Regions from separate parts of the Pseudomonas sp. Z4-20 genome, predicted to be linked through region 3. Evidence: predicted binding sites of a transcription regulator. Region 3 holds the regulator's gene; each other region holds the start of a gene.

Region 1 (7,323 bases), 1.1 Mb from region 3:
AATGCAGGCGACGCGCTCGTTACGGGCAAACAGTTCCGGAACGTTTTCGGCAGTGGTCTGGTTGACCGAGAAGATTCGGCCGGGGATGTAGACCATTTCCCGCAAAGTGCCGGCCAGCGGCATGTGCACGCGGTGATAATCCTTGGGCGACAGGTAGATGGTAGCGAAATCGCCGCCCATGAACGGCGCCGCGTTGGCCGCCTCACCGCCCAGCAGCTCCAGCACACTGAAGCTGTGGCCCTTGGCCTGGAACACCCGGCCATGCTCGATCGGGCCGAGCTGGCTAACGGCGCCATCGGCAGGGCTGAGAATCGCGCCGGGGGTTTCGTCCAGAGGGCGCGCGCCCTCTTTCAGAGCGCGAGTAAAGAAGGCATTGAAGTGCTCGTAAGCCGTCAGGTCTTCCACCAGAGCCTGGGACATGTCCACCTGGTAGCGCTTGGCGAACCAGGCCGTGAAGGCATTCTTGAACCAGTGCACTCGGCACTCGGCGATGCAGCCGGCCAGCCGTGACAGCAAATGGTGCGGCAGCAGGTACTGGGAGAGGATGAACAAGCGGTTTTTCATTAAGTGTCCTTAAAAATCTTCAAAGCTCGATAGGAGTGTCAGGGCGGTTGCCCCATTCGCCCCAGGAACCGGCATAGCCTTTGACTCGCGGATAACCGAGCGCCTTGGCCACCAGATAGGTGAAGCCAGAGCGGTGGTGAGTCTGGCAGTGGGTGATGACTTCTTTGTCAGGCGTAATGCCCAGTTGTTCGAGTATTTGCGGCATGTCCTTGCGGATACGCAGGTTGCGCGCCGGGTCCATGCCTGCGGTCCATTCAAAGTTGACTGCTCCAGGGATGTGTCCGCCCCTGGCCGCAACGACTTTTTCGCCGGAATATTCGAGCGGGCCGCGTGCATCCCAGATTGCCAGGTCGCTGGCGCCCAGGCGGCTTTGCAAATATTCGCGGGTAGCGGTGGGGGCTTCGTGCAGGGTCAGGCTTACCGAGCCCGCGACTGTCGCCGGGACTTCAGCGGAGACTGGCAGGCCCTCGTCCAGCCAGGACAGCACACCGCCATCGAGGTAGTGGTAGTTCGAGTGGCCGATCACGTCCAGCAGCCAGATAAAACGTCCGGCCCAGCCGCCGCCTTCGTCGTCGTACACCACGTAGACCGCACCGGGGGTGTGTCCAAGTTCACCGAACAGCGCCTCAAGGTCCGCTTTGGCCGGCAACAGGCCTGGCGCCGGGGGTTGGCCAAGCTGGGTGCGCTTGGGGTCGACGAAATACGCGCCAGGAATATGCCCGGTGCTGTAGCGGGCGGCGCTGGTCAGGTCCACCAGAATCAGGTTCGGAGTGTCGAGGCGCGGGAGCAGTTCGCTCGGCTCGATGACCAAAGGCAAGCCAGAGAAGTCAGGCATGTGAGGCCTCCTGGGGCGCAAAGGGAAAGGATTGTAGCAAGTTCAGCGACCACGGTTGGTAAAGGTATGCAGCGCCCTTTCGATGCATTGCGAGGTTTTGCCGAAGGCCTGTACGGTCACGTCCGAGAACGGCCCGCCACCCTGGTCCACCGCGACCAGCATGATCACCCGGCCGTTGCAGGTCAGTGAGCGCAACAGCAAGTGCTCGCCCTTGAACAGGCTGCGCAGGCCCGGCGGCAGCAAAGCCCAATACTGGGCATTGTTCTCCGGGTTCAGGCGAACCTGGGCCTGCTGGGCCAGCAGTCGCTGCAGGACCTTGCTCTGGCTGATGGAGAAACTCATCGCCGCCGCCTCTTTGGGCAGGCCGGCGGTCTGATGCACGCGCACACTGGTCTGGCTGCGGTCGGCCATCAAGATCATTACCCGGCGCATTCCGCACGCCACCAGAGCGTTGCGGGCCGAGGTCGTCAAATGCATGGCATTGCTGAAGGGGCTGGGTTCCACCAACAGCGCGGCGCATTGCTTGCGCCATTGGGTCAGGTCTTCGGCGCTGGGCGGCGCGGCCGGGAGCAAGCCCGGGTGGACGCGGCGGCTGCCCCAGGGCCAGATCAACGCCACGGCCGGATGCCAGAGGTCTGGCAGGGTGTTTTGGCGGGCGCTGGTGACAGCTTGTTGATGAAGCTGCTGCTGGAGCTCGTCCATTGGCATTTGCAGATACAGGCTTGTGAGGTACTGCCAACGAGCGCTAGACGGGCTGTCCCAAGCCTGTTGCGCCGCCAGCGCCAGGCCGTTGGCCAGCAACACGGTATTGGCGGGCTGGTTAAGCCAGCGCCGCAGGGTTGGGTCGTCGTCGAGCCGATTCTGCTGGCGTAGCGGGTGATCGCTGTCGCGCGCAATGCGCAGCACTTTTATTAGTTCGCGGCGCTCGTTGAGCAGCAGGCGATAGCCCTGCATCACCCACGCCGGCAGGCGCCACCGTTCTACCAGCGCCAGGCAGATTTGCAACAGGCCGACGCCGAACAGCTCGCGCTCGACCTGATCGGCCGGTTGGCCTTTATGGATCACCCGCAACTCCCACTCACCCAGCAGCCGCGGGTGAGTCAGCGCCAATGGCCAGAGCGGCGAGAGAAACAACAGGCTGCCCCAATGAATGTCCTGCCACAGCCGAGCCAGGCGGTTGGCAAAAAAACCGTTGGCCTGCTGCGTGGCGTGCTGGCTGATCAATTGCAGTTGGCGCAGGGCTACAGGAATCTGATGCTCCGGCAACGAGGGCAGGCGGGCAAGCAACTCTTCGGTGCGCTTGAGACCCAGGCGGTTGATCGCCACTTCGAGATTTTCCGCCGGTTCCGCCAGGGTGCCGTGGGTGTGATGGTTAGCCTCGCGGATGACACTCAGGGCCAGCGCGGGGCTGCCCTGCATCAATTCGGCGATGTCGCGTAGCGAGCGGCGGCTGTCGGCAATAGCCTTGCAGACCAGGTCATGACTGGCCTGGGGCACCGGCAAGTGGACGCCTTCGAGCAGCTTTACCCAGCCTTCGAGCGTGGCGGGTCGCGGAGTTGGAACCTTCGTTTCGTTAGCCATGACTAGACGCGATCTTCACATGAGGTATCAACGCCCGGAACGGGGCAAAATTGGCTTTTCGCCAGAACTGGCTATAGTCTGGCGCAGTTTCGCCGATAAGTAGAAGAAGAGATTTTTCAGCTTCCGAATGTGACCTTGAACCCGACTTAAATAAGTACTTTCTACCTATGGCTAAAATTATCGGCATCATTGTCGTGTTCGCGAGCGTGCTCGGCGGATACGTGCTCTCCCATGGCAAGATCGCAGCCCTGGTCCAACCTTTCGAGGTATTGATCATTGGCGGTGCGGCCCTTGGCGCTTTCCTGCAGGCCAACCCTGGCTATATGACCATGCACGTGCTCAAGAAATCCTTGAGCATGTTCGGCTCGCGTTTCAGCCACACCTTCTACCTGGAAGTGCTGGGGCTGGTTTACGAGATCCTCAACAAAAGCCGCCGTGAAGGCATGATGGCGATTGAAGGCGATATCGAAGATGCCGCCTCCAGCCCGATCTTTGCCAAGTACCCCACCGTACTGAAGGATGAGCGCATGACCGCGTTCATCTGTGATTACCTGCGCATCATGTCGTCCGGCAACATGGCGCCCCATGAGCTCGAAGGCCTGTTCGACATGGAGCTGTATAGCCTCAAGGAAGATCTGGAGCATCCATCGCACGCGGTCAACGGCATCGCCGACGGCATGCCCGGTTTCGGTATCGTCGCGGCGGTATTGGGTATCGTGGTGACCATGGCGTCCCTGGGAGAGGGCGACCAGGCGTCCATCGGCCTGCACGTAGGTGCGGCGCTGGTAGGTACGTTCTTCGGTATTCTGGCCGCCTATGGCTTCTTCGGCCCGCTGGCCCATTCCCTGGCCCACGACGCCAAGGAAGAGCTCAATGTCTACGAGGCCATCAAGGCCTCGCTCGTGGCCTCCGCCTCGGGCATGCCGCCATCCCTGGCGGTGGAGTTCGGTCGCAAGGTCCTGTACCCGGCGCATCGTCCAAGCTTCGCCGAGCTGGAACAAGCGGTTCGCGGTCGCTAAGCAATGGAAAATAATCAGCCGATCATCGTTAAGCGCATCAAGCGCATTGCCGGCGGACACCATGGTGGTGCCTGGAAAATCGCCTTTGCCGACTTCGCGACGGCGATGATGGCGTTCTTCCTGGTGCTGTGGCTGCTGTCCACCGCGACCCCGGAACAGAAGATCGCCATCGCCGGGTACTTCAAGGATCCGGTCGGTTTTTCCGAGAGCGGCACGCCGTACATCATCGATCTGGGCGGCTCGCCCGTCCTCGCGCCGGAAAATACGCTCAACCCCGAGGTCAAGTCGCAGCCTCAGCCCGACAAGGCGACTGTCGACGCCAATGAGGCCGAAGGCATGGCCGAGCAGGTCGAGCGGGAGCGCCTGGAGTTGCTGCTGCAAGAATTGCAGAACAAGGTCGAAGAGAACCCGGAACTGCAGAAATTCAAGGACCAAATCCTCTTCGAGATTACCCCGAACGGCCTGCGCATCCAGATCATGGACGCCGATAACCGGCCGATGTTCGACTCGGGCAGCGCGCGGCTGAAACCGTATTTCGAAGACATCCTGCTGGCCATGGCCGACACCATCAAAGCGGTGCCGAACAAGATCAGTATCAGCGGTCACACCGATGCCAAGCCTTTTGTCGGCAAAGGCGACTTTGGTAACTGGGAGCTGTCGGCCAACCGGGCCAACGCAGCGCGGCGCGCCCTGGTGGCGGGCAGCTACCCGGACGAGCAAGTGGCGCGGGTCGTCGGTTACGCGTCCTCGGCGCTGTTCGATCGCAAGGAACCGTTCAACCCGGTCAACCGGCGGATTGATATCGTGGTGTTGACCAAGAAGGCGCAGAAAGCCATCGAAGGTTCGCAGACCGACGATCCGGCGCCAGACCCAGCTCAAAGCGAAGGCGCGCCGGGTGAAGTGCCCACTGCACCCGTGACGCCTGCCGCAGCGGCTGATCCGAACGCGCTGCCAGCGGACCAGCAGCCGGTGCAGGCCCATGAGTTGCGCGAGCGCCTGAACCTGTTCGACGACGCCGCGCCGAAACCGGCGGAACCGCCAGCGCAGTGACCCAATAAAAAAGCCGACATCATTGTCGGCTTTTTGTTGGGCTACCTTTCACTCGAGGCTTGCTTGCTTTTGTGGCGAGGGAGCTTGCTCCCGCTCGGCTGCGCAGCAGTCGCAAGGCCGGACAACTCGGTCTGGCTGGAGACTGTGGGGCCTGCTTCGCAGTCCAGCGGGAGCAAGCTCCCTCGCCACAAGAGTGATCGGCTTGATATTGCGTGCCGTTCAGTAACTGCTTTCCGGCAGGCTGGCGATGATCGAGCGGTAGCTGTTCATCCGCTGCTGATGCACGCGACCTTCTTCCAGTGCCTTGAGCAGGGCACAACCGGGCTCGCGGTCGTGCTTGCAATCACGGAAGCGGCAGGTGCCGATCAGCTCGTTGAACTCGATGAACCCGGCCTCGACATCGCTCCGGCTGACATGCCCCAGGCCGAATTCACGGATACCCGGCGAGTCGATCAACTCACCGCCACCGGGGAAGTGGAACAGCCGCGCGGTGGTGGTGGTGTGGGTGCCTTGGCCGGACAGCTCGGACAACGGCCCGACGCGGGTCTCGACGTCCGGCAGCAAGCTGTTGACCAGCGAAGACTTGCCGACGCCGGACTGGCCGACGAACACGCTGATGCGCCCATCCAGTTGCTGCTGAAGTTGCTCCATGCCGTTGCCGTGATGAGCCGAGACTTCCAGCACCGGGTAACCCAGGTCCCGATAGACCGACAGCAGCGCATTGAGCGCCGGGGCATTGTGTTCGTCGATCAGGTCGAACTTGTTGAGCAACAGCAACGGACGGATGCCGGCGTGCTCGGCTGCCACCAGGTAGCGGTCGATCAGGTTGGCATGAGGCTCGGGCAGCGGGGCGAACACGATGACGATCATGTCGACGTTGGCGGCCACCGGCTTGAGTTGGCCTCGGCTGTCCGGACGGCACAGCTCGGTGTGGCGCGGCAATTGCGCGACGATTACGCCGATGCCCTGGTTGCCGGCGCGCCAGACGACCTGGTCGCCGGTCACCAGCGCCGGCAGGTTGGCGCGCAAGTGGCAACGGAAAACCTGGCCGGCCAATTCGCCTTCCTTGGCCTCGACCTCGACCTGCACACCGAAGTGCGCGATCACCAGCCCGGTCTGTTCCGGGCCCAGGTCACCGCCTTCCAAGGCTTCGACAGCGCTGGATTCGCGTTTGGCGGCGCGGGCGGCGCGCTCACCCTGGATCTTTTCGATGCGCCAGTTCTGACGACGATTGAGTTGGCGTTTGGCCATGGGTGTTCCGTATGAAGAAATGCAGCGAATAGGGTAAAACGGCGGCGAGTTTAGCACGCCCCGGGGGCTGCCTAGGCTAAACTGCGCAGCTACGCCGAGGAGCTTTCCCATGCAAAACCCGCAAAACCTCATCTGGATCGACCTGGAAATGACCGGTCTGAACCCGGACACCGACGTCATCATCGAAATGGCCACCATCGTCACCGACAGCGATCTCAACACCTTGGCCGAAGGCCCGGTAATCGCTATCCATCACAGCGATGAGATCCTGGCCGGCATGGACGAGTGGAACACCCGCCAGCACGGTGGTTCGGGCCTGACCCAGCGGGTGCGCGACAGCAAGATCAGCATGGCCGAGGCGGAAGCCCAGACCATCGCCTTCCTCGAGCAATGGGTGCCGAGGGGCAAATCGCCGATCTGCGGCAACAGCATCTGTCAGGACCGGCGCTTCCTGTATACCCACATGAAATCGTTGGAAAGCTATTTCCACTATCGCAACCTGGACGTCTCGACCCTCAAGGAGCTGGCCGCCCGCTGGGCCCCCGAGGTCCGCGACAGCTTCCAGAAAGGCAGCACGCACCTGGCCCTGGATGACATTCGCGAGTCCATTGCCGAGTTGCAGCATTACCGCAAGCATTTCATCAAGTTCTGATCAGGTACGCAGTGCGCTCTTGTGGTGAGGGGATTTATCTGTGTTGGACAGGTAGGCGCTGCCCTCTTTTGGTGCCAGCCCAAACTGGCTAGACTGCGCGCCTTCCTGCAAGGACCGCCATCATGCTGCTGATGCTGTATCTGATCGCCATAACCGCCGAAGCCATGACCGGCGCGCTGTCTGCCGGGCGACGGGGCATGGACTGGTTCGGCGTGGTGTTGATCGCCTGCATCACGGCGCTGGGTGGCGGCTCTGTGCGGGACGTGCTGCTAGGGCACTACCCGCTGACCTGGGTCAAGCATCCGGAATATCTGGTGCTGACCACCGCGGCCGCCATGCTGACGGTATTCCTGGCGCGCTGGATGCGTCAC
Region 2 (7,323 bases), 800 kb from region 3:
GTAGATCATGCGCTGCTTGGCATCTGGCGAATAACGGCTGTTGGGGAAGCGGCTGGTCAGCTGGGCGAACTCGTTGTAGGAGTCGCGCGCGGCGCCCGGGTCACGCTTGGTCATGTCCAGCGGCAGGAAGCGCGCCAGCAGGCCGACGTCCTGGTCGAAGGAGGTCAGGCCCTTGAGGTAGTAAGCGTAATCGACGTTGGGGTGCTGCGGGTGCAGACGAATGAAGCGCTCGGCGGCGGACTTCGCGGCTTCCGGCTCGGCGTTCTTGTAGTTGGCGTAGATCAACTCCAGCTGGGCCTGGTCGGCGTAGCGACCGAACGGATACCGCGACTCCAGCGCCTTCAGCTTGGCGGTGGCGCTGGTATAGCTGTTGTTATCCAGGTCGTTCTGCGCCTGTTGGTACAGTTCGACTTCGCTCAGGTTTTCGTCTACGACTTCCTTCGACGAGCAAGCAGCAGTCAATGCGAGGATGGCGATCAGCAGCAGGTGTTTCACTTGCATGGCGGCTTGCGTCCCTATGACGGCCGCTGTCTTGGGCGGGGCCGTCCTGTTATGATGAGCGCCCCGTTGAAAGCCTCGGGGCAAAAGACGCCGTATTTAACCACAAGCGCGCAGCCGAAACCAAAGGCTGTGCCGACGCCCAGTCCGAGCATGTCCGATAAAATAGAACTTCGCGCAGAGGTGCCGTCCGAATTGGGCGGCCAACGCCTCGATCAAGTCGCCGCCCAACTCTTCGCAGAGCACTCGCGCTCGCGCCTTTCCGCCTGGATCAAGGACGGTCGCCTGACGGTGGACGGCGCGGTGATCCGCCCGCGGGACATTGTCCACGGTGGTGCCATCCTCGAACTCACCGCCGAACAGGAGGCCCAGGGAGAATGGGTCGCCCAGGACATCGCCCTGGACATCGTCTATGAAGACGATGACATCCTGGTGATCAACAAGCCTGCCGGCCTGGTGGTCCATCCGGCGGCCGGTCATGCCGATGGCACCCTGCTCAACGCCTTGCTGCACCACGTGCCGGACATCATCAATGTGCCACGCGCCGGTATCGTGCATCGCCTTGACAAGGACACCACCGGCCTGATGGTGGTGGCCAAGACCCTCCAGGCGCAGACACAGCTGGTCACACAGTTGCAGAGTCGCAGTGTCAGCCGCATTTACGAATGCATCGTCATCGGGGTTGTCACCGCCGGTGGCAAGATCAACGCCCCGATCGGTCGTCACGGCCAGCAGCGTCAACGCATGGCGGTGATGGAGGGCGGTAAGCAGGCGGTCAGTCATTACCGCGTGCTGGAGCGTTTTCGTTCCCACACGCATGTGCGGGTCAAGCTGGAAACCGGTCGTACCCACCAAATTCGTGTGCACATGGCCCACATCAACTTCCCGCTGGTGGGCGACCCGGCTTATGGCGGTCGTTTCCGCATTCCGCCGGCCGCCAACCAGACCATGGTCGAATCGCTGAAGAATTTCCCGCGCCAGGCGCTGCACGCGCGTTTCCTGGAGCTGGATCACCCGACGACCGGCAAGCGCATGAGCTGGGAGTCGCCGTTGCCGGATGACTTCGTCTGGCTGCTGACGTTGCTCAAGCAGGACCGCGAGGCGTTCATCGGATGAATGACTGGCTGACACCCGACTGGCCCGCGCCGGCCTGGGTCAAGGCCTGCGTCACCACCCGTGAGGGCGGCGTCAGCCTGGCGCCGTTCGACAGCCTCAACCTGGGCGATCATGTCGGCGATGAGCCTGCGGCTGTCGCCGAGAACCGTCGCCGCCTCACTGATCGCTTCGCCATGCGTCCTGCCTGGTTGCAGCAAGTCCACGGCACCGACGTGGTCGAGGCTGATCCGGCCCAGGTCGTCACCGCCGATGCCAGTTGGACCGCCACGCCGGGCATCGCCTGCACCTCAATGACGGCCGACTGCCTGCCCGTATTGTTCTGCGATCGCGCCGGTACCCGGGTCGCGGCGGCTCATGCCGGTTGGCGCGGGTTGGCGAACGGTGTGCTGGAAGCCACCCTTGATTGCCTTGCAGGGCCCGCCGATGAAATCCTCGCCTGGCTCGGCCCGGCCATCGGTCCGCAAGCCTTCGAAGTCGGACCGGAGGTGCGTGACGCTTTCATCGCGCACCTGCCCAAAGCAGAGCAAGCCTTCACGCCCAGTCACAACGCCGGCAAGGTCCTGGCGGATATCTACGCGCTGGCACGACTGCGCCTGGCGGTACGTGGCGTAACGGCCGTGTACGGTGGCGGCTTGTGCACCGTGACGGACCCACGCTTCTTTTCCTACCGCCGCAACGCCCGTACCGGTCGCTTCGCTTCCCTGATCTGGCTCGAACGCTAGACTCCCCTGATCTGTATCAACAGCGCACTGCTTGAATCCTCCAGAATCGACCACATCTATAGCGGTATCTGGCAGGTTTCTTCATTCAGGACGTTTCAAAGGTCCGGCCTGCTCAAAAGGAAGGTGACCCATGCGTATTGATCGTTTAACCAGCAAATTACAGTTGGCCCTCTCCGACGCCCAGTCCTTGGCCGTCGGCCTGGACCATCCCGGTATCGAACCGGCGCACTTGATGCAAGCCATGCTCGAGCAGCAAGGCGGTTCGATCAAGCCGCTGTTGATGCAGGTGGGCTTTGACGTCAGCAGCCTGCGCAAAGAGCTGGCCAAAGAACTCGACCAATTGCCAAAAATCCAGAATCCGACCGGTGACGTGAACATGTCCCAGGATCTGGCGCGGCTGCTCAACCAGGCCGACAGGTTGGCCCAGCAGAAAGGTGACCAGTTCATCTCCAGCGAGTTGGTGCTGCTTGCCGCGATGGACGAGAACAGCAAGCTCGGCAAGTTGCTGCTCGGCCAGGGCGTGAGCAAGAAAGCCCTGGAAAACGCCATCAACAACCTGCGTGGCGGTGGTGCGGTCAATGACCCCAACCACGAGGAGGCACGCCAGGCGCTGGACAAATACACCGTCGACCTGACCAAACGCGCCGAAGAGGGCAAGCTCGACCCGGTGATTGGCCGTGACGATGAAATTCGCCGCACCATTCAGGTCCTGCAACGCCGCACCAAGAACAACCCGGTGCTGATCGGCGAGCCAGGCGTGGGCAAGACTGCCATCGCCGAGGGCCTGGCCCAGCGCATCATCAACGGTGAAGTGCCCGATGGACTACGGGGCAAGCGCTTGTTGTCCCTGGACATGGGCGCGCTGATCGCCGGCGCCAAGTACCGCGGCGAATTCGAGGAGCGGCTTAAATCCCTGCTCAATGAACTGTCGAAGCAGGAAGGGCAGATCATCCTGTTCATCGACGAGTTGCATACCATGGTCGGTGCCGGCAAGGGCGAAGGCTCGATGGACGCGGGCAACATGCTCAAGCCTGCGCTGGCTCGCGGCGAGCTGCATTGCGTCGGCGCGACCACGCTCAACGAGTACCGCCAGTACATCGAGAAAGACGCTGCTTTGGAGCGGCGCTTCCAGAAAGTGCTGGTGGAAGAGCCAAGTGAAGAAGACACCATCGCTATCTTGCGCGGCCTTAAAGAGCGCTACGAGGTTCACCACAAGGTGGCGATCACCGATGGCGCGATCATCGCGGCGGCCAAGCTCAGTCACCGCTACATCACCGACCGGCAATTGCCGGACAAGGCCATCGACTTGATCGACGAGGCCGCCAGCCGCATCCGCATGGAGATCGACTCCAAGCCCGAGGTGCTGGACCGCCTGGAGCGACGCCTGATCCAACTCAAGGTCGAGTCCCAGGCGCTGAAGAAAGAAAGCGACGAGGCAGCGAAAAAGCGCCTGGAAAAACTGCAGGAAGAAATCGTCCGGCACGAGCGTGAATACTCCGATCTCGAAGAGATCTGGAATTCGGAAAAGGCCGAAGTCCAGGGCTCGGCGCAAATCCAGCAGAAGATCGAGCAGTCTCGCCAGGAACTGGAAGCGGCCCGGCGCAAAGGCGATCTCAACCGCATGGCCGAGCTGCAGTACGGGGTGATCCCGGACCTGGAGCGCAGCCTGCAAATGGTCGACCAGCACGGCAAGAGCGAAAACCAGTTGCTGCGCAGCAAAGTCACCGAGGAGGAAATCGCCGAAGTGGTCTCCAAGTGGACCGGCATTCCGGTCTCGAAGATGCTCGAAGGCGAGCGCGACAAGCTGCTGAAGATGGAAAGCCTGCTGCACCAACGCGTGATCGGCCAGGAAGAGGCAGTGGTGGCGGTGTCCAACGCCGTCCGACGTTCCCGTGCCGGGTTGTCGGACCCTAACCGCCCGAGCGGCTCGTTCATGTTCCTCGGTCCGACCGGTGTGGGTAAGACCGAGCTGTGCAAGGCCCTGGCCGAATTCCTCTTCGATACCGAGGAAGCCATGGTGCGCATCGATATGTCCGAGTTCATGGAGAAACACTCCGTGGCCCGGCTGATCGGTGCTCCGCCGGGATATGTCGGCTATGAAGAAGGTGGCTACCTGACCGAGGCTGTGCGGCGCAAACCGTATTCGGTGATCCTGCTCGACGAGGTCGAGAAGGCTCACCCGGACGTGTTCAACATTCTGTTGCAGGTGCTTGAGGACGGTCGCTTGACGGACAGCCACGGGCGGACGGTGGACTTTCGCAACACGGTGATTGTGATGACTTCCAACCTGGGCTCGGCGCAGATCCAGGAACTGGTCGGGGATCGCGAGGCGCAACGTGCTGCGGTGATGGATGCGATTTCCACGCACTTCCGGCCGGAGTTCATCAACCGGGTCGACGAAGTGGTGATCTTTGAGCCGCTGGCTCGGGATCAGATCGCCGGCATCACCGAGATCCAATTGGGTCGCCTGCGCACCCGCCTCACTGAGCGCGAGCTGAAGCTGCAACTGAGCGATGAGGCATTGGACAAGCTGATCGCCGTGGGTTACGACCCGGTCTACGGCGCACGGCCGCTGAAGCGGGCGATCCAGCGCTGGATCGAAAACCCGTTGGCGCAGTTGATCCTGTCCGGTCGCTTCATGCCGGGCGAAACCGTAACCGGCACCGTGGAAAACGACGAAATCGTTTTCAACTGACAACCGCAACAGCCTGTGATTGGAATGGCCTCGTCTTGCGAGGCCATTTTTTTCATCAGGCCGTTGAACTCAAAGGAAAAGGCTTGTAAAGTGCGCCCCGCAGTACGTCACCCCGAGGGCAACTTCTCGTTGAGAAGGAAGCCAAAATAAGTTGCAAATCATTGTCTTGAAAGCAATTTAAAGGGTTGACAGAGGTTTTGAAGATTGTAGAATAGCGCGCCTCAGACACACGAACGCAGCGATGCAGACGGGTCGAAGAGGTTGAAGCTAGCTTCAATGCAGTAACTTGAAATATCAGTTCCGTGATAGCTCAGTCGGTAGAGCAAATGACTGTTAATCATTGGGTCCCAGGTTCGAGTCCTGGTCACGGAGCCATTTCAATCGGGGTATAGCGCAGTCCGGTAGCGCGCCTGCTTTGGGAGCAGGATGTCAGGAGTTCGAATCCCCTTACCCCGACCATATTTGGGTCGTTAGCTCAGTTGGTAGAGCAGTTGGCTTTTAACCAATTGGTCGTAGGTTCGAATCCCACACGACCCACCATTTTTGAAACCAGCTTCGCTGGAATCGAATCTTAAGATCAGAGGCCAAAAGCGCTGATCGAAGAAGGCGACTTGCGAAGGTCGCCTTTTTTTTACCGGGGTATAGCGCAGTCCGGTAGCGCGCCTGCTTTGGGAGCAGGATGTCAGGAGTTCGAATCCCCTTACCCCGACCATATTGAAAATCCTCGTATCGAAAGATACGGGGATTTTTTTTGTCTGCGAAAAAGCGGATTGGCTTAAGTCGTCGTACAACCCGCCGATAACTGACAGACAGGGGCATGGCCCCACTTCAGGCCAACAATAAAAAAGGCACTCCCTATGGTTCTTCGTCAGTTGAATATCGCCCCCCGTGCCGCGTTGGGCTTTGCCTTGATCGCCGTGCTGGTGGCGTTGCTCGGGGTGTTCGCGCTAGGGCAGATGTCGAGTATTCGTGACAGCGAAGTCGCGGTGGAAACCCAATGGCTGCCGAGCATTCGCGGCGGTGACGAGATTCGCGAGTGGATGTTGCGAATTCGCACCATTTCCCTGCGCATGGCCCTCGACCAGGACCCCAAGAACATTCCGGTGTATCGCGGGCAGATGGACACGCGCGACAAGGAGCTGAGCGAAAAAATCGCTGCCTACGAAAAACTCGTCGTGACGCCTGAAGGCAAAGCCCTCTACGACCAGTTCAAGCAGACTTTTGCCGCTTACCGTGCAGGTATCGCGCAATCCTTCACCTTGGCAGAGCAGGGGCGCCGGGACGATCTGATCAAGCTGCTGCTGGTGGACATGAAGACCGTCGTGGACGGTTCCGGCAAGCAGCTCAATGATCTGGCCGAGCTTTTCTCCAAGCAGGTTTCCATCGAGAGCCACAAATCCCAAGAGCACTATGCCAAATCGCGGATGATTGTCAGCCTGTTTGTCGTGCTGGCCGCCCTCGCCACGGTGGCCTTGGCCATGTTGCTGACGCGCAGCATCGTCAAGCCCCTGGGCGAAGCGTTGAGTGCGGCGGAGAGCGTTGCCCGAGGTGACCTGACCCGGCCGATCGAGACCCATGGCAACGACGAGGTAAGCCGCTTGCTCAAGGCGCTGGCGACGATGCAGCGCAACCTGCGTGAGACCCTGCAGGGCATCAGCGGCTCAGCCTCTCAACTGGCCACCGCGGCCGATCAGCTGAACGCCGTCACCCTCGACAGCACTCAAAGCCTGCAGCAACAGAACAATGAAATCGAACAAGCCGCCACTGCCGTCACCGAGATGACCACCGCTGTCGAGGAAGTGGCGCGCAATGCGGTATCCACCTCCGATGCCACGCGTGAGTCCAGTGAGTCGGCTTCCCTTGGGCAACAACGGGTCAGCGATACGGTCGATGCCATCGGCGCCTTGGCCAACGATGTGCAGGTGACCGGCGGCTTGGTGCAGTCCTTGGCCAACCAGTCGCAGGATATCGGCAAGGTACTGGACGTGATCCGCGCCATCGCCGAGCAAACCAACCTGCTGGCCCTCAACGCGGCCATCGAAGCCGCCCGTGCGGGCGAGAGCGGGCGCGGGTTTGCGGTGGTGGCTGACGAAGTTCGTGCGCTGGCTTATCGTACGCAGCAATCGACCCAGGAAATCGAGCAGATGGTCCAAGGCATGCGCAGCGGGGCGACCCAGGCGCTGGATTCCATGCAGGCGAGCTCCACGCGCGCTGCCAGCACCTTGGCGATGGCGGAGCGGGCGGGGGAAGCGCTGCAGACGATCACGGTGTCGGTCAATGAAATCCACGAGC
Region 3 (7,323 bases):
GTCAACGGGACCTTGATGACGATCTTGGAGCCCTGGCCCTTGGTCGAGTAGATGTTGATCGAGCCGTTGAGCTGGGAAATCTTGGTCTTCACCACGTCCATGCCCACGCCACGACCCGACACGTCGGAAATCTCGGTCTTGGTCGAGAAGCCCGGGGCGAAGATCAGGTTGTAGCACTCGGATTCGCTCAGGCGATCGGCCGCGTCCTTGTCCATCACGCCGCGTTTCACGGCGATGGCGCGCAACACATTCGGGTCCATGCCCTTGCCGTCGTCGGAGATCGACAACAGGATGTGGTCACCCTCCTGCTCGGCAGCCAGGATCACCTTGCCGCCGCGAACCTTTCCGGAGGCCTCGCGTTCTTCCGGCGACTCGATGCCGTGGTCGACCGCGTTGCGCACCAAGTGGACCAGCGGGTCGGCCAGGGCCTCGACAAGGTTCTTGTCGAGGTCGGTCTCTTCACCCACCAGTTCCAGGTTGATTTCTTTCTTGAGCTGGCGAGCCAGGTCTCGAACCAGGCGCGGGAAGCGCCCGAAGACTTTCTTGATCGGCTGCATCCGGGTCTTCATGACCGCGGTCTGCAAGTCGGCCGTGACCACGTCGAGGTTCGACACGGCCTTGGACATGGCTTCGTCCTGGCTGTTGAGGCCCAGGCGCACCAGGCGGTTACGCACCAGCACCAATTCGCCGACCATGTTCATGATCTCGTCCAGGCGCGCGGTGTCGACCCGAACGGTAGTCTCGGCTTCGCTGGCCGGTTTTTCGGCGGGCGGTGCAGCCGGCGCACGGGCAGGCGCCGGTGCAGCAGCGGCGGGCTTGGGTGTCTCGGCCTTGGGCTCGGGTGCCTTGGCGGCCGGTTTTGGCGCGGCCTTGGCGACAGCCGCAGCGGTAGCCGCCGGCGCAGCAGAGGCCGTACCGACTTCGCTGAACTTGCCCTTGCCGTGCAACTCGTCGAGCAGTGATTCAAATTCGTGATCGCTGATCAGGTCGCTGCCAGCTGCCGCGGCGGCTGGCTTGGCCGGGGTCGGCGCGGAAGCGATGGCCGAATCCAGCGCATCGACGGCAAAGGTTCCCTTGCCATGCAGTTGATCGAGCAACGCCTCGAATTCATCATCGGTAATGTCGGAATTATCGCCAGCCGCCTTTGGCGCGGCCGGGGCCGGGGTCGCCGGGGCTGCGACGGCATCGGCAGCAAACTGACCCTTGCCGTGAAGCTGGTCGAGCAGCGACTCGAACTCGTCGTCGGTAATTTCATCGCTGGCAGCTGCGCCGGTGGCTTGCGCAGCAGGCGCGGCCGGAGCCTCAGCCTGGGCCTTGACGGCGCTCAGCGAGTCCAGCAGCGATTCGAATTCATGATCGGTGATGTCACCCGATGCCTCGGCAACCGGCTCTTGAGCCACAGGTTCGGCAGGCGCGGCTTCGTCAGCCGATTGCGGCTCGGCCAGGCGTGCCAGCGCGGCGAGCAACTCAGGGGTGGCAGCGGTGACCGGCGAGCGCTCACGCACTTCGCTGAACATGCTATTGACCGCATCCAGCGCTTCGAGCACCACGTCCATCAGTTCCGAATCAACGCGACGCTCACCCTTGCGCAGGATGTCGAACACGTTCTCGGCAATGTGGCAGCACTCCACCAGCTCGTTGAGCTGGAGGAAGCCGGCGCCTCCTTTTACAGTGTGGAAACCGCGAAAAATTGCATTGAGCAGGTCCGCATCATCAGGTCGGCTTTCCAGCTCGACCAGTTGTTCGGAAAGTTGCTCTAGAATCTCGCCGGCCTCAACCAGGAAATCCTGAAGGATCTCTTCATCGGCGCCGAAGCTCATTAATGGCTGCTCCTAAAATAGGGCTAAAACTCAAAATCCAAGGCTGGACAGCAAATCGTCCACATCGTCCTGACCGGACACAACGTCTTCTCTTTTATCGGCATGAATCTGCGGACCTTCACCCTGAGAGAGATGTTTTTGTGGATCTTTTTCAGCAAGCATCGCTTCACGGTCGTGTTCGATGCCCGCAAAGCGGTCGACTTGGCTGGCCATCAACACCAGCTTGAGCAAATTGCTTTCCACTTCGGTGACCAGTTGGGTCACGCGCTTGATTACCTGACCGGTCAGGTCCTGGTAATCCTGGGCCAACAGAATGTCGTTGAGGTTGCTCGCCACGGCACGGTTCTCGGTGCTGCTGCGCGTCAGGAAACCGTCGACCCGACGGGCCAGCTCGCGAAACTCTTCGGCGCCGACTTCGCGACGCATGAACCGACCCCAATCGGTGCTCAACGCCTGGGCTTCATCACTCAGGCCGTTGACCAGGGGGGTTGCGCTTTCCACCAGGTCCATGGTGCGGTTGGCCGCGGCCTCGGTCAGCTTGACCACATAACCCAGGCGCTCGGTGGCGTCGGTGATCTGCGAGACTTCCTCGGCCTGTGGCATGTTCGGGTCGATCTGGAAATTGACGATCGCACTGTGCAGTTCACGGGTGAGCTTGCCGACTTCCTGGTACAGACCTCGGTCACGGGTCTGGTTGAGCTCATGAATCATTTGAACCGCATCACCGAAGCGGCCCTTTTCAAGGCTGTCGACCAGTTCGCGGGCATGTTTTTTCAGGGTCGATTCGAAATCGCCCATTGAAGATTCGTTGTCCATAGCTCCCCCGTGGCGCCGTTAACCGATGCGTTCGAAGATTTTTTCGATCTTCTCTTTCAACGCCTGGGCCGTGAAGGGTTTGACCACATAGCCGTTTACACCGGCCTGGGCCGCTTCGATGATCTGCTCGCGCTTGGCTTCGGCAGTCACCATCAGCACCGGAAGGTGCTTGAGTTTTTCGTCGGCGCGCACGTGGCGCAGCAAGTCGATACCGGTCATGCCAGGCATGTTCCAGTCAGTCACCAGAAAGTCGATGCTCCCGCTGTTGAGGACGGGAATGGCAGTGATGCCATCGTCGGCCTCGACCGTGTTGGTGAACCCGAGGTCACGCAACAGGTTTTTTATGATCCGCCGCATCGTTGAGAAGTCATCAACGATGAGGATTTTCATGTTCTTGTCCAATTCGACCTCCAAGCAGTCTTAAACGCGCCCAGCACCTGGACGCGCCATTTCAATCAATTCCGGCATAACACTCGACAACGGTCTGGAGCACAACGGATGAGACTGGCCCGGCACACACATGCCGGGCCAGCCCCGCTCGCAGCGTCCCCACACTGCCCGTCAGCGCGCTCGCCACTCCCCCAAACGCCCCCGCAAGCGGGCCGCGCACTGGCTGTGTAACTGGCTGACCCGTGATTCGCTGACCCCCAGGACCTCACCGATTTCCTTGAGGTTCAGCTCTTCGTCGTAGTACAGCGCCAAGACCAGTCGCTCACGTTCCGGCAAATTGGCAATCGCTTCCGCCAGCGCGCTCTGGAAACGTTCATCTTCCAGGTCACGCGACGGCTCCATGTGAGCACTCGCGTTATCCTCATGCAGCCCTTCGTGTTCGCCGTCCTGCAACAGGTCGTCGAAACTGAACAAGCGACTGCCCAAGGTATCGTTCAAAATCCCGTAATAATCATCGAGACTCAACTGGAGTTCGGCCGCAACCTCGTGATCTTTAGCGTCACGTCCGGTTTTAGCTTCGATAGCGCGGATCGCGTCACTGACCATGCGGGTGTTGCGATGCACCGAACGGGGTGCCCAGTCGCCCTTGCGGACTTCATCGAGCATCGCTCCGCGAATACGGATACCGGCATACGTCTCGAAACTGGCGCCCTTGCTCGCGTCGTATTTATTCGACACTTCGAGCAAGCCGATCATGCCCGCCTGGATCAAGTCTTCGACCTGGACACTGGCCGGCAGGCGCGCCAGCAAGTGATAGGCGATACGCTTGACCAGGGGCGCGTAACGCTCGATCAATTCGTATTGGGCGTCCCGTGCCGATTTTTTGTAGAGATGGTTGTAACCGCTGGCTGTCATAACACGGGCCCTGCTGTTTGTTGCACGAGACGCTCGACGAAAAATTCCAGATGCCCGCGTGGGTTGGCCGGCAAGGGCCAGGTATCGACTTTCTGGGCGATTGCCTTGAACGCCAGCGCGCATTTGGAACGTGGAAAGGCTTCATAAACGGCACGTTGCTTCTGGACGGCCTTGCGTACGCTTTCGTCGTAAGGCACTGCGCCGACGTATTGTAGGGCGACGTCCAGGAAGCGATCCGTGACCTTTGTCAACTTGGCGAACAGGTTGCGTCCTTCCTGCGGGCTCTGGGCCATGTTGGCCAGGACGCGAAAGCGGTTCATGCCATAGTCGCGGTTAAGCAATTTGATCAGGGCGTAGGCATCGGTGATGGACGTCGGTTCGTCGCACACCACCAGCAGGACTTCCTGGGCGGCGCGCACGAAACTGACGACCGAGTCACCGATACCGGCGGCCGTGTCGATCACCAGCACATCGAGGTTGTCGCCGATGTCGCTGAAAGCCTGGATCAGGCCCGCGTGCTGCGCCGGTGTCAGGTGAACCATGCTCTGGGTGCCGGAGGCCGCCGGCACGATGCGAATCCCGCCCGGCCCCTGCAGGAGCACGTCGCGCAGTTCACAGCGACCTTCGATCACGTCCGCCAGCGTGCGCTTGGGTGTAAGCCCCAGCAACACGTCGACGTTCGCCAGGCCCAGGTCGGCGTCCAGCAGCATGACCCGTCGGCCAAGCTCTGCCAGAGCCAGGGACAAGTTCACTGACACGTTAGTCTTCCCGACGCCACCTTTGCCGCCGGTCACCGCGATCACCTGTACGGGATGCATGCTGCCCATGTTCGTTCTTTACCTTGTCTTACTTAGACGGAGGCCACATTACTGGCTGCGCGTTCACATATGGAACAATGCATGGCAGACCATCGATGTAGGTACAAAAAATATTCATGATTACCTCAGCCGACCTGCTTGGTCGGGCTGTGGTAGATATCAGCGAACATGTCAGCCATGGCTTCTTCGCTGGGTTCTTCCTGCATTTGCACACTCACGGCACGACTGACCAGTTGATGACGGCGCGGCAGATGCAAATCATCCGGGATCCGCGGCCCGTCGGTCAGGTAGGCCACCGGTAGTTCATGACCGATTGCCAGGCTCAACACCTCGCCCAGGCTTGCCGTTTCGTCCAGCTTAGTCAGGATGCAGCCGGCCAGCCCGCAGCGTTTGTAGCTGTGGTATGCGGCGGTTAGAACCTGTTTCTGGCTGGTGGTTGCCAACACGAGATAATTCTTTGACTTGATGCCACGCCCGGCCAGGCTTTCGAGCTGCATGCGCAGGGCCGGATCGCTGGCTTGCAGGCCGGCGGTGTCGATCAGTACGACGCGCTTGCGCATCAAAGGCTCCAGCGCCTGGGCCAGGGATTGGCCCGGATCCACATGGGTCACCGACACATTGAGGATCCGGCCCAGGGTCTTGAGTTGTTCCTGGGCGCCGATGCGGAAACTGTCCATGCTCACCAGGGCGATGCTCTGAGCGCCGTACTTGAGAACATAGCGAGCCGCGAGCTTGGCCAAGGTGGTGGTCTTGCCCATGCCGGCTGGGCCGACCATGGCGATGACACCGCCCTCTTCCAATGGCTCTACTTCCGGCGTGGCGATCATCCGCGCCAAGTGGGCGAGCAACATGCGCCAGGCCTGGCGAGGCTCTTCGATGCCATTGATCAGCGCCAGCAGGTCCCGCGACAACGGGCCGGACAGGCCAATGCGTTGCAGGCGACGCCACAGGTTGGCCTGGGCCGGACGGCTGCCTTGCAGTTGGTTCCAGGCCAGCGAGCCGAGCTGGACTTCCATCAGCTCGCGCAAACTGTTGAGTTCGAAACGCATCGAGTCCAAGGCGCGTGGGTCAACGCCCGCCGCTGGCGCTGCCTGCATCGGTGCCGGACGACGCGGCTCGGCCAAGGCTGGCTCGATCAGCGGTTCGGCAGCGGTCAACGGCAGGCCGGCAGTCAATGGCTGACCGGCGAACAATTGGCGATTGGTGCCCGCGCTGCCGTCGCCTTCGCTGCTGCGCAGGCTCAGTTCGGCCTGGGCGCTGGCGATGCGCGACTGGGTCTTGCGCAGCTCATCCTCGAGTTCCATGTTCGGAACCCGTGGGGCCAGCGCCGACAGTTTGTAATCCAGAGCTGCCGTCAGCTCGACACCGCCGGCGATACGACGGTTACCGATGATGGCTGCTTCAGCGCCCAGTTCGTCACGAACCAGTTTCATGGCCTGACGCATATCGGCGGCGAAAAAACGCTTCACTTGCATAAACCACTACCTCAGCCGTTGGGCCCTACTGTCGCAACGATGGTCACTTGCTTGTTGTCCGGTATTTCCTGGTACGCCAGCACATGCAGCCCCGGGACCGCGAGGCGCCCGAATCGCGAGAGCATCGCGCGAATCGGACCGGCCACCAGCAGGATCACTGGTTGGCCTTGCATCTCTTGCCGTTGGGCCGCATCAATCAACGAACGTTGCAGCTTCTCGGCCATGCTTGGCTCCAGCAGAACACCCTCTTCCGAGCCTTGTCCTGCCTTCTGCAAACTATTGAGCAATATCTGTTCCAACCTTGGCTCCAGAGTGATCACAGGCAGCTCGGACTCAGTGCCTACAATGCTTTGGACGATTGCGCGGGATACGCCGACCCGCACCGCAGCCACCAAGGCGGCGGTATCTTGACTCTTCGAAGCGTTGTTGGCGATCGCTTCGGCAATGCTGCGAATGTCGCGAACCGGGACTTGTTCGGCCAGCAGCGCTTGCAACACCTTGAGCAATTGCGAAAGTGAAACCACGCCCGGCACCAATTCTTCTGCCAGCTTCGGCGAGCCCTTGGCCAGTACTTGCAGCAATTGCTGGACTTCCTCGTGGCCGATCAGCTCGCTGGAGTGCTTGTACAAAATCTGGTTCAGGTGAGTCGCGACCACGGTGCTGGCGTCCACCACGGTGTAGCCGAGGGACTGGGCCTGGGCTCGCTGGCTGATTTCGATCCACACCGCTTCCAGGCCGAAAGCCGGATCCTTGGCGGTAATGCCGTTGAGCGAACCGTAGACCTGCCCCGGGTTGATCGCCAGCTCGCGGTCCGGGTAGATCTCGGCTTCGGCCAGGATCACGCCCATGAGCGTCAGGCGATAGGCGCTGGGTGCCAAGTCGAGGTTGTCGCGGATGTGCACGGTGGGCATCAGGAAGCCCAGGTCCTGGGACAGCTTCTTGCGCACGCCCTTGATCCGCGCCAGCAGTTGACCACCCTGATTGCGATCGACCAATGGAATCAGGCGGTAGCCGACTTCCAGGCCGATCATGTCGATCGGCGTCACATCGTCCCAGCCCAGTTCCTTGGTTTCCATGGCGCGGGCCGGC

What was found. The regulator FliA, encoded in region 3, starts transcription of late flagellar genes. The targets are predictions, from matches to a motif close to CTAAAGTTTNNNNNNNNNNNGCCGNTAA.
Region 1: motA (flagellar motor stator protein MotA) is a predicted target of FliA. The motif match lies at 3,052-3,079, and genes of this name have one in related genera.
Region 2: J3P82_RS22145 (methyl-accepting chemotaxis protein) is a predicted target of FliA. The motif match lies at 5,806-5,833, and genes of this name have one in related genera.

Annotation. Positions count from the first base shown of each region.
Region 1 is NZ_CP071641.1:5,088,931-5,096,253, reverse strand. Features, by position in the region: gene asd (archaetidylserine decarboxylase) at 1-564, opposite strand, end outside; gene J3P82_RS23350 (rhodanese-like domain-containing protein) at 584-1,399, opposite strand; gene J3P82_RS23345 (HDOD domain-containing protein) at 1,442-2,980, opposite strand; gene motA (flagellar motor stator protein MotA) at 3,148-3,999, shown strand; gene motB (flagellar motor protein MotB) at 4,003-5,049, shown strand; gene rsgA (small ribosomal subunit biogenesis GTPase RsgA) at 5,269-6,300, opposite strand; gene orn (oligoribonuclease) at 6,410-6,952, shown strand; gene J3P82_RS23320 (TRIC cation channel family protein) at 7,072-7,323, shown strand, end outside.
Region 2 is NZ_CP071641.1:4,822,029-4,829,351, reverse strand. Features, by position in the region: gene J3P82_RS22185 (outer membrane protein assembly factor BamD) at 1-501, opposite strand, end outside; gene rluD (23S rRNA pseudouridine(1911/1915/1917) synthase RluD) at 652-1,614, shown strand; gene pgeF (peptidoglycan editing factor PgeF) at 1,611-2,336, shown strand; gene clpB (ATP-dependent chaperone ClpB) at 2,467-5,031, shown strand; tRNA gene J3P82_RS22165 (tRNA-Asn) at 5,331-5,406, shown strand; tRNA gene J3P82_RS22160 (tRNA-Pro) at 5,414-5,490, shown strand; tRNA gene J3P82_RS22155 (tRNA-Lys) at 5,496-5,571, shown strand; tRNA gene J3P82_RS22150 (tRNA-Pro) at 5,667-5,743, shown strand; gene J3P82_RS22145 (methyl-accepting chemotaxis protein) at 5,889-7,323, shown strand, end outside.
Region 3 is NZ_CP071641.1:4,020,535-4,027,857, forward strand. Features, by position in the region: gene J3P82_RS18305 (chemotaxis protein CheA) at 1-1,820, opposite strand, end outside; gene J3P82_RS18310 (protein phosphatase CheZ) at 1,851-2,636, opposite strand; gene J3P82_RS18315 (chemotaxis response regulator CheY) at 2,655-3,026, opposite strand; gene fliA (RNA polymerase sigma factor FliA) at 3,198-3,941, opposite strand; gene fleN (flagellar synthesis regulator FleN) at 3,938-4,768, opposite strand; gene flhF (flagellar biosynthesis protein FlhF) at 4,885-6,234, opposite strand; gene flhA (flagellar biosynthesis protein FlhA) at 6,246-7,323, opposite strand, start outside.